DNA from 3 places in the Pseudomonas sp. GL_090 genome. Region 2 is predicted to be linked to each of the others. Evidence: predicted binding sites of a transcription regulator. Region 2 holds the regulator's gene; each other region holds the start of a gene.
What was found. Region 2 encodes sigma-54, which starts transcription at its own class of promoters, with help from an activator protein. Its sites were predicted from a motif close to ANTGGCATNNANNTTGCTNT; they were not measured.
Positions count from the first base shown of each region.

Region 1: a site for sigma-54 is predicted at 1,665-1,684, ahead of flgB (flagellar basal body rod protein FlgB). Genes of this name have one in related genera too.
Region 3: a site for sigma-54 is predicted at 1,972-1,991, ahead of glnK (P-II family nitrogen regulator). Genes of this name have one in related genera too.

Region 1 is NZ_CM174452.1:4,918,139-4,921,415, reverse strand. Features, by position in the region: gene AC3ITA_RS22105 (chemotaxis protein CheV) at 1-522, shown strand, start outside; gene cheR (protein-glutamate O-methyltransferase CheR) at 535-1,362, shown strand; gene flgB (flagellar basal body rod protein FlgB) at 1,727-2,134, shown strand; gene flgC (flagellar basal body rod protein FlgC) at 2,138-2,581, shown strand; gene flgD (flagellar hook assembly protein FlgD) at 2,597-3,277, shown strand, end outside.
Region 2 is NZ_CM174452.1:957,920-961,196, forward strand. Features, by position in the region: gene rapZ (RNase adapter RapZ) at 1-93, opposite strand, end outside; gene ptsN (PTS IIA-like nitrogen regulatory protein PtsN) at 96-560, opposite strand; gene hpf (ribosome hibernation-promoting factor, HPF/YfiA family) at 573-881, opposite strand; gene AC3ITA_RS04165 (RNA polymerase factor sigma-54) at 956-2,449, opposite strand; gene lptB (LPS export ABC transporter ATP-binding protein) at 2,696-3,277, opposite strand, start outside.
Region 3 is NZ_CM174452.1:6,175,436-6,178,712, forward strand. Features, by position in the region: gene AC3ITA_RS28015 (ammonium transporter) at 65-1,402, opposite strand; gene glnK (P-II family nitrogen regulator) at 1,438-1,776, opposite strand; gene AC3ITA_RS28025 (accessory factor UbiK family protein) at 2,185-2,445, shown strand; gene AC3ITA_RS28030 (BRO-N domain-containing protein) at 2,891-3,277, shown strand, end outside.

The DNA.
Region 1 (3,277 bases), 2.4 Mb from region 2:
GTCGAGAAGGTGCTGGCGGAAGTGGCGCCGACGCCGGAAGCGATTTCCGTCGGTGTGGTGGATGTCGAAACCCAGCACAAGGCGCTTTCGTTGCGCGTGCTGACGGTCGACGACTCGTCGGTGGCGCGCAAGCAGGTCACGCGTTGCCTGCAAACGGTCGGCGTCGAAGTGGTGGCGTTGAACGATGGTCGGCAGGCGCTGGACTACCTGCGCAAACTGGTCGACGAGGGCAAGAAGCCGGAAGAAGAGTTCCTGATGATGATCTCCGACATCGAGATGCCGGAGATGGACGGGTACACCCTGACGGCGGAAATCCGCAACGACCCGCGCATGCAAAAGCTTCATATCATCCTGCATACTTCGTTGTCGGGGGTATTCAATCAGGCGATGGTCAAGAAGGTCGGTGCCGATGACTTCCTGGCCAAGTTCCGTCCTGATGACCTGGCATCCCGGGTAGTCGACCGGATCAAAGCAGCAGATATCAGCCAGGGGCCCGTGTCCCTGGCAGTCAACACGATTTAAGAGGCGGCATCATTGTCTACGGGTAATTTGGATTTCGAACAGTTCCGGGTATTCCTGGAAAAAGCCTGTGGCATTTTGCTCGGTGAAAACAAGCAGTACCTGGTCTCCAGCCGTCTCAATAAACTGATGGAACAGCAAGGCATCAAGTCTTTGGGGGAACTGGTTCAGCGCATGCAGACCCAGCCGCGTAGCGGTTTGCGCGAGCAGGTGGTGGATGCCATGACCACCAACGAAACCCTGTGGTTTCGTGACACTTACCCGTTTGAAGTCTTGAAGAACAAGGTACTGCCCGAAGCGATCAAGGCCAGTCCCGGCCAGCGCCTGCGCATCTGGTCGGCAGCGTGCTCGTCGGGCCAGGAACCGTATTCGCTGTCGATGTCCATCGACGAGTTCGAACGGGTCAACATGGGCCAGTTGCGGATGGGGGTGCAGATTGTTGCCACCGACCTGTCCGGCACCATGCTGAACAACTGCAAGAACGGCGAGTACGACAGCCTGGCCATCGGCCGCGGTCTGTCGCCTGAGCGGCTGCAGCGTTACTTCGACCCGAAAGGGCCGGGGCGCTGGGCGATCAAGGCACCGATCAAGAGCCGTGTGGAATTTCGCTCGTTCAACCTGCTGGACAGCTACGCGGCCCTCGGCAAGTTCGACATCGTGTTTTGCCGCAACGTGTTGATCTACTTCTCCGCCGAGGTGAAGAAGGACATCCTGTTGCGCATCCACAGCACGTTGAAGCCGGGCGGTTACCTGTTCCTCGGTGCTTCCGAAGCGCTGAACGGCTTGCCGGATCATTACCAGATGGTCCAGTGCAGCCCGGGGATCATTTACCAGGCGAAGTGATTCTGTTGGTGTTGTCAAAAAAACGGGAGTCCTCAGGGGCTCCCGTTTTTTTGTCTGCTGATTTTTCGCCAGCACTGCATTCTCCTGTAGGAGCGAGCCTGCTCGCGATGGCGTCCTGACAGTTGAACTCAACTTTGCCAGATACACCGCTATCGCGAGCAGGCTCGCACACAGTGGCCGGTGGTGTTCTGAAAGGGTGAGGAGGCGGCAGAAAAGCGGCATGCGGCGGAAAACCGTTGCCGCTTTTCTGGCATTGCCGCGTTGCCATGTCCGGGAAAGCCCCGGTTTTCGGGGGTTTTTGAATTGGCATGGGGCTTGCTAAGTGGATCCTACGAAAAATCAGGTCACCCGAAGGTTTCCCGACATGAGCATCAGCTTCGATAAAGCGCTCGGTATCCACGAACAAGCCCTGGGCTTCCGCGCCCAGCGTGCCGAAGTCCTGGCCAATAACATTGCCAACGCCGATACCCCGAACTACAAGGCTCGGGACCTGGACTTCTCGAAAGTGCTCGCCGAGCAGAACGAGAAAACCAAAAGCGGCACCTTCGCCTTGAACATGACCAACAGCCGTCATATCGAGGCTGAAGGCCTGGGCAATGGCGACGAATCGTTGCTGTATCGCACGCCGATGCAACCGTCGATCGACCAGAACACCGTGGATGCTCAGCTCGAACAGTCGAACTACGCGGAAAACGCGATCGGCTTCCAGGCCAGCTTCACCCTGCTCAACAGCAAATTCAAAGGGCTGGTGTCAGCCCTGCGCGGAGAGTAAGCCATGTCTCTATCCAGTGTTTTCAACATTGCCGGTAGCGGCATGAGTGCGCAGACCACGCGCTTGAACACCGTCGCTTCGAACATCGCCAACGCCGAGACCGTCTCGTCGAGCATCGACCAGACCTACCGTGCGCGCCACCCGGTATTCGCCACCATGTTCCAGGGCGGGCAGAGCGGCGGCAGCGACTCGCTGTTCCAGAGCCAGGACGCCGCCGGTGAGGGCGTGCAGGTGCTGGGTGTGGTCGAAGACCAGAGCAACCTCGAAGCTCGCTACGAGCCGAACCATCCGGCGGCCGATGCCAAGGGTTACGTCTACTACCCGAACGTCAACGTGGTTGAAGAAATGGCCGACATGATTTCCGCGAGCCGTTCGTTCCAGACCAACGCCGAAATGATGAACACCGCCAAAACCATGATGCAGAAGGTCCTGACCCTCGGTCAGTGATAAGGGGCGACTCAGATGAGTGTTACCGATTCCACCAGTGGTTTGAGCCTCAAGGACATCCTGGCCAACTCTTCGGTCAAGACCACCACCACGACTGATGGTCTTGCGTCGGCAACCGGCAGCGCCACGGGCAACAAAGCTCTGGGCAAGGATGCATTCCTGCAGTTGCTGGTGACCCAGCTGAAAAACCAGAACCCGCTGGAGCCGCAAGACAACGGTGCTTTCGTGGCCCAGTTGGCGCAGTTCAGCAGCCTGGAAGGCATCACCTCGCTCAACGACACCGTGAGCGGGCTGGCCAGCAACTACAACTCGTCCCAGGCATTGCAGGCTTCTTCGCTGGTGGGGCGTTCGGTCATTGCACCCGGTGACAAGGCTGTGGTCGACACGTCGAAGAGCCTCAGCGGTACGGTGGTGGTGCCATCGTCGGTGGCCGCCGCGACCCTGAAGATCACTGATGCGGACGGCAAGACCGTACGCACCATCGACCTGGGTGCTCAGAAAGCAGGCAACGCCAGCTTCATCTGGGACGGCAAGAATGACGCGGGCGAAACGGTCGCTGCAGGTACGTACACCTTCGGTGCTACCAGCACGATCGATGGGCAGTCCGTGGCACTGATCACCAACCTGCCAGCGACCGTCAACAGCGTGACCATCAGCCAGACTGGCGGTGAGTTGATGCTCAATCTGGCCGGGCTG
Region 2 (3,277 bases):
GTTGTCGATGCAGTAGTAGCCGTTGTCCTCAAGAACGTTGAGGGCGGTACTTTTACCTGAGCCGGAACGGCCACTGACGATGATCAAGCGCATGATTACTGACCGTTTTGCTCGTCCAGGACAACCTGATACAGGGCTTCGTTGCTTGCAGCACTTCGCAGCTTTTCGCGCACTTCCTTGCGGTCGAGCATGCTGGCGATCTGGCGCAGCAGCTCAAGGTGCGCATCGGTGGCGGCTTCCGGGACCAGCAGCACGAACAGCAGGTCAACCGGCGCGCCATCGATGGCGTCGAAATCGATAGGGGCGTCCAGGTGCATCAATGCACTGATGGGCGAAACACAGCCCTTGAGACGGCAATGTGGAATGGCGATGCCATTGCCAAACCCGGTGGAGCCGAGTTTTTCACGGGCGATCAGTGCCTCGAAGACATCTTGCATCTCCAGGGCCGGCACTTCGCGGGCGATCAGATTGGCAATTTGTTCGAGGGCTTTCTTTTTACTGCCTCCCGGCACGTTCACCAGGGAACGGCCGGGGGTCAGGATACTTTCAAGTCGGATCATGGGTAGGGAGTGTTAACGACCGGTTGCGCCCTGGAGGAGGCTCTGGGTCTTTTCCTTATGCTTTTTGAGTTGTTTATCCAGCTTGTCGGTGAGTGCGTCGATCGCGGCGTACATATCGGTATGTTCCGCGTTGGCGACCACTTCATTCCCGGGAATATGCAGCGTGGCTTCGATTTTCTGCTTCAGTTTTTCGACGGTCATCGTGACCTGCACATTAGTGATCTTGTCGAAATGTCGCTCCAATCGTTCGAGTTTTTCGCCGATGTAGGTGCGAAGAGGTTCGGTCACTTCCAGTTGGTGTCCACTGATGTTGACTTGCATACAGCTTCTCCTTCGTTGCCAGTGCATAAAGCGGTAGATCAGATGATCTACCACTGGAACGCTGTGGCGTGGCTCTACATCAACCGCTTGCGTTCGCTCGAAGGCGCGATCCCGAGGGATTCGCGGTACTTGGCGACGGTGCGGCGAGCCACCTGAATGCCTTGTGCCTCCAGTAAACCAGCGATCTTGCTGTCACTCAACGGCTTTTTCTGATTTTCCGCTGCAACCAGTTTTTTGATGATCGCCCGGATCGCCGTGGACGAGCATTCGCCGCCTTCGGAGGTGCTTACGTGACTGGAGAAAAAGTACTTCAGTTCATAAATGCCCCGGGGGGTGTGCATGAACTTCTGGGTGGTCACCCGTGAAATCGTCGATTCATGCATGCCTACCGCTTCGGCGATGTCATGCAGGACCAGCGGCTTCATGGCTTCGTCGCCATATTCGAGGAACCCGCGCTGATGCTCGACGATCTGGGTGGCAACCTTCATCAGGGTTTCATTGCGGCTTTGCAGGCTCTTGATGAACCAGCGGGCCTCCTGCAACTGATTGCGCATGAAGGTGTTGTCGGCACTGGTGTCGGCGCGGCGCACGAAACCGGCGTATTGGGCATTGACCCGCAGCCGTGGCACCGACTCCTGATTGAGCTCCACCAGCCAGCGCTCGTTGTCCTTGCGCACGATGACGTCAGGAACGACATACTCGGCTTCGGTGGACTCGATCTGCGAGCCCGGGCGCGGGTTGAGGCTCTGGACCAGTTCGATGACCTGGCGCAGTTCGTCTTCCTTGAGCTTCATGCGACGCATCAACTGGCTGTAGTCGCGGCTGCCAAGCAGGTCGATGTAATCGGTGACCAGGCGCTTGGCCTCGGCCAGCCAAGGGGTCTTGGCAGGCAGCTGGCGCAATTGCAGCAGCAGGCATTCGCCCAGGTTGCGGGCGCCGATGCCGGCAGGCTCGAATTGCTGGATGCGGTGCAGGACGGCTTCGATTTCGTCCAGTTCGATGTCCAGTTCCGGGTCGAAGGCTTCGAGGATCTCCTCGAGGGTTTCGTCCAGGTAACCTTGATTGTTGATGCAGTCGATCAGGGTCACGGCGATCAGGCGATCGGTGTCGGACATCGGGGCCAGGTTCAGTTGCCACAGCAAGTGGCTCTGCAGGCTTTCGCCGGCCGATGTGCGGGTGGTGAAGTCCCACTCGTCATCGTCGTTGCTGGGCAGGCTGCTGGCGCTGGTCTGGTAAACGTCTTCCCAGGCAGTATCGACGGGAAGTTCGTTGGGAATGCGTTCGTTCCAGTCGCCTTCCTCAAGGTTATCAACCGTAGGGGCGCTTTCCTGGTAGGAAGGTTCCTGAATATCCGTGTTGGGCTTTTGTTCGGCGTTGTCGGCCAAGGGGTCGGAGTTGTCGAAGTCGTCGCCTTCTTCCTGGCGTTCGAGCATCGGATTGGACTCCAGGGCCTCCTGGATTTCCTGTTGCAGGTCCAGGGTCGACAATTGGAGCAGGCGGATGGCCTGTTGCAGCTGCGGTGTCATCGTCAGCTGCTGGCCCATTCTCAAGACTAGCGATGGTTTCATGGCAGGGGCTTAACACCTTATTCGCCGGCGCACATGCGCCATCCACTACAGGGCGCCGGGGCGCCAAACTTAAGCAAATTATATGCCTGAAACTGAAGGATTTGCCTAGAGCGCTGTAACAATAAAAAACTATAAAGTTGTGTTGCTGCGCTGCCCTTGTCGGGGGCTGACCACGCTTGTCGGCACGAGGCGCTGGTGAGTGGGCCGGTCAGGTGCCCGGGCGACTGCCTGGGCACAGCTCAGCGCTTACAGGCGGAACTCATGGCCCAGATACACTTCCTTGACCAGATCGTTGGCCAGGATGGTCTCTGCGTCGCCTTCGGCGATCAGTTGACCGTCATTGACGATGTAGGCGGTTTCACAGATATCCAGGGTTTCACGAACGTTGTGGTCCGTGATCAGCACGCCAATGCCTTTGGCCTTGAGGTGGTGAATGATCTGCTTGATGTCGCCGACCGAAATCGGGTCCACGCCGGCGAAGGGTTCGTCGAGGAGGATGAATTTCGGGTTGGTGGCCAGGGCGCGGGCGATTTCCACGCGACGGCGCTCACCACCGGACAGGCTCATGCCCAGGTTGTCGCGGATGTGGCTGATGTGGAACTCCTGCAGCAGGCTTTCCAGCTCCTTGCGACGGCCGGCCTTGTCGAGTTCCTTGCGGGTCTCGAGGATGGCCATGATGTTGTCGGCCACCGACAGCTTGCGAAAGATCGATGCTTCCTGCGGCAGGTAGCCGATACCGGCTTTTGCACGGCCGTGCATCGGCTGGTGGCTGACGTCCAGGTCGTCGATCAGGACGCGTCCCTGGTCAGCCTGTACCAGGCCGACGAT
Region 3 (3,277 bases), 1.1 Mb from region 2:
CTTCAATGACAAATTCCAGACAAAAAAATGCCCGGCAAGCCGGGCAAGTTTTTTATCCGCGTGCTTACAAGTTGTAGCCGCGTTCGTTGTGAAGCGCCAGATCGATGCCGACCGCTTCTTCTTCTTCGTTGATGCGCAGGCCCATGACCATATCCAGCACCTTGAGGATGATGTAGGTAGCGATCGCGGTGTAGATCACCGTGAAGCCCACGCCTTTGCACTGAATCCACACTTGTGCGGCGATGTCGGTCACGGTGCCGAAGCCACCCAGGGACGGAGCAGCGAACACACCGGTCAGGATTGCGCCGAGGATACCGCCGATACCGTGCACACCAAAGGCGTCCAGGGAATCGTCATAGCCGAGCTTGCGCTTGAGGGTGGTGGCGCAGAAGAAGCACACCACGCCAGCCGCCAGACCGATAACCAACGCGCCCATCGGGCCAACGGTGCCGGCAGCCGGGGTGATTGCCACCAGTCCGGCAACCACGCCCGAAGCGATGCCCAGTGCGCTAGGTTTGCCGTGGGTGAGCCACTCGGCAAACATCCAGCCCAGTGCGGCAGCAGCGGTAGCGATTTGAGTCACCAGCATCGCCATGCCGGCGGTGCCGTTGGCCGCAGCGGCGGAACCGGCGTTGAAACCGAACCAGCCGACCCACAGCATGGCCGCGCCCATCAGGGTGTAACCGAGGTTGTGCGGCGCCATCGGCGTGGTCGGGAAGCCCTTGCGCTTGCCCAGCACCAGGCAGGCAACCAGACCAGCCACACCGGCGTTGATGTGCACCACGGTGCCGCCGGCGAAATCGAGCACGCCCCAGTCCCACATCAGGCCACCGTTGCCGGACCAGACCATGTGCGCGATCGGCGCATACACCAGGGTGAACCAGATACCCATGAACACCAGCATCGCGGAGAACTTCATCCGCTCGGCGAACGCACCGACAATCAGCGCCGGGGTGATGATCGCGAAGGTCATCTGGAAGGTGACGAATACCGCCTCGGGAAACAGCGCCGCAGGGCCGGTCAGGCTGGCTGGCGTGATGCCGGCGAGGAACGCCTTGCCCATGCCGCCGAAGAAGGAGTTGAAGTTGACGACGCCCTGCTCCATGCCCGTGGTATCGAACGCGATGCTGTAGCCATAGATGACCCACAGGACGCTGATCAGACCGGTAATGGCGAAGCACTGCATCATCACGGAAAGAATGTTTTTCGACCGAACCATGCCGCCGTAGAACAGCGCGAGGCCGGGAATGGTCATGAACAGCACCAAGGCTGTCGAGGTCATCATCCAGGCGGTGTCGCCGGAGTTGAGGACCGGGGCCGCCACTTCGTCTGCCGCCAGAGCAAGGCTGGGCATTACGATGGACAACAGGGCTCCTAGCCCTGCGAATTTACGCAGAGTCATATTGTTTTCTCCTGGGGCGTTGGGTTTGTGGCGGCTTAGATTGCGTCGGTATCGGTTTCGCCGGTACGGATGCGAATCGCCTGTTCCAGATTGACCACGAAGATCTTGCCGTCACCGATCTTGCCGGTGTTGGCAGCCTTGGTGATGGCCTCGATTACCCGGTCCAGATCCTTGTCGTCGATGGCGACGTCGATCTTCACCTTGGGCAGGAAATCGACCACGTATTCCGCGCCGCGATACAGCTCGGTGTGACCCTTCTGCCGACCAAAGCCTTTGACTTCAGTGACGGTAATGCCCTGCACGCCGATCTCGGACAGCGACTCGCGTACGTCGTCCAGCTTGAACGGCTTGATGATGGCAGTGACTAGCTTCATGAAAACTCTCTCCCGAATTGGTGGACTTGCCCCAGGAAAACAAACCCGACTCAAGTCTAAGCGCAGTGCCTGGCTTTGTAACGCATCGTCGGCCCTGACCTGCCCGTCCGACGCTCCTCACGAAACACTCCCCCGCTTCGCTTGGCGCACTGCGTTCGTCACAGTGACTGCATCAGTGCATGGGTCATCAGGGTCTAAGCAGAAAGCTTGCCATCTCCACAAAAACTACTGTTTTCAAGCCTTTACCCGCAGATGACTGCCACTTCGCAACAACAGCCGACGCGATACGCACAACAACGGTGCGACACCGCCCGTCCCCATGCGCGAAAAGCGTGCATCCCTTGCCCGCGCAAATGACTATAGACACTGCGTGATACACTGCCCGTCATTGTTTCCAGGACATTGCCCATGCTCGCGCCAAAAGACTTCCTCGACGCCCTCACCGGCACCGCCTCCCGCCTCTTCAGCGGCGACACGCCTCTGCCGAAAGCTGAAATCGAAAGCCAGTTCAAGATGTTGCTGCAGAGTGGCTTCAGCAAACTGGATCTGGTGAGCCGGGAAGAATTCGATAGCCAGATGGTTGTGCTGGCGCGCACGCGGGCGCGGCTGGAGAGCCTTGAAGCGAAAGTGGCGGAGCTGGAAGCGAAGCTGAATCCGCCGACCGAATAAATTCTGATGTGAAATGCAGCCCCCCTGTGGGAGCGAGCCTGCTCGCGATTGAAGGTCGGAACGACCTTGCGCTTCACCTGTAGGACCTGCCGAAGGTTCGGGCCGCGTTCGGACGATCTTTTGATCTTCAGCCCCGCAACAATCCCGGCAACGTCCTACAAACATCACACCGCCGTCCGATTGCGTCGCCAGGTATCCGGTCTCTAAGCTCATCCCAATGCTGAATATTCAGCACTGGGTTTGGCGACCTGGAACCAAGCAATGCACCGCAACCATCCGTTTTCGGGCAATTATCTCGATTCGAATTATGGCGGCTGTGTGTGGGAGACCTTAAGGTCTGCCGGTATTCGCTTGGCCGGTTCGCCAACCCGCACGCAGCTGCCACCCTTATTGTTTGGCGACGATAAATGGCAGTTATCTATCAAGCGAACTTGGGTACTGCTCCATGGAAGAAAACTTTCTAATCCCTCACATCTTCACCCGCCACAAGCTTCACCTCCACGCCTTACTCCTTCAAAACCAACCGTGGCTCTGCGCTCGCGACCTTGGCCGACTACTACGCATCTATCTCAACGAACGCCTAGTCCAGAAACTCGATCCTGACCAATATCAAACCACCAAAATCCTGATCCACGGCCGCATCGAAAACGCCCTGCTGATCAGCGAATCCGGCGTCTACGCCTTGCTGGTCTATCACTACTGCCCCGAATACCGAGCCTTACGCGAATGGCTCACACACGAAGTCGTTCCCGCCCTGCGAGACGCCCAACACCCCACCACAATCGAGCGCCCACAACTGAGCCTGCTCAACTGGCCGGAAATGTCATTGAGC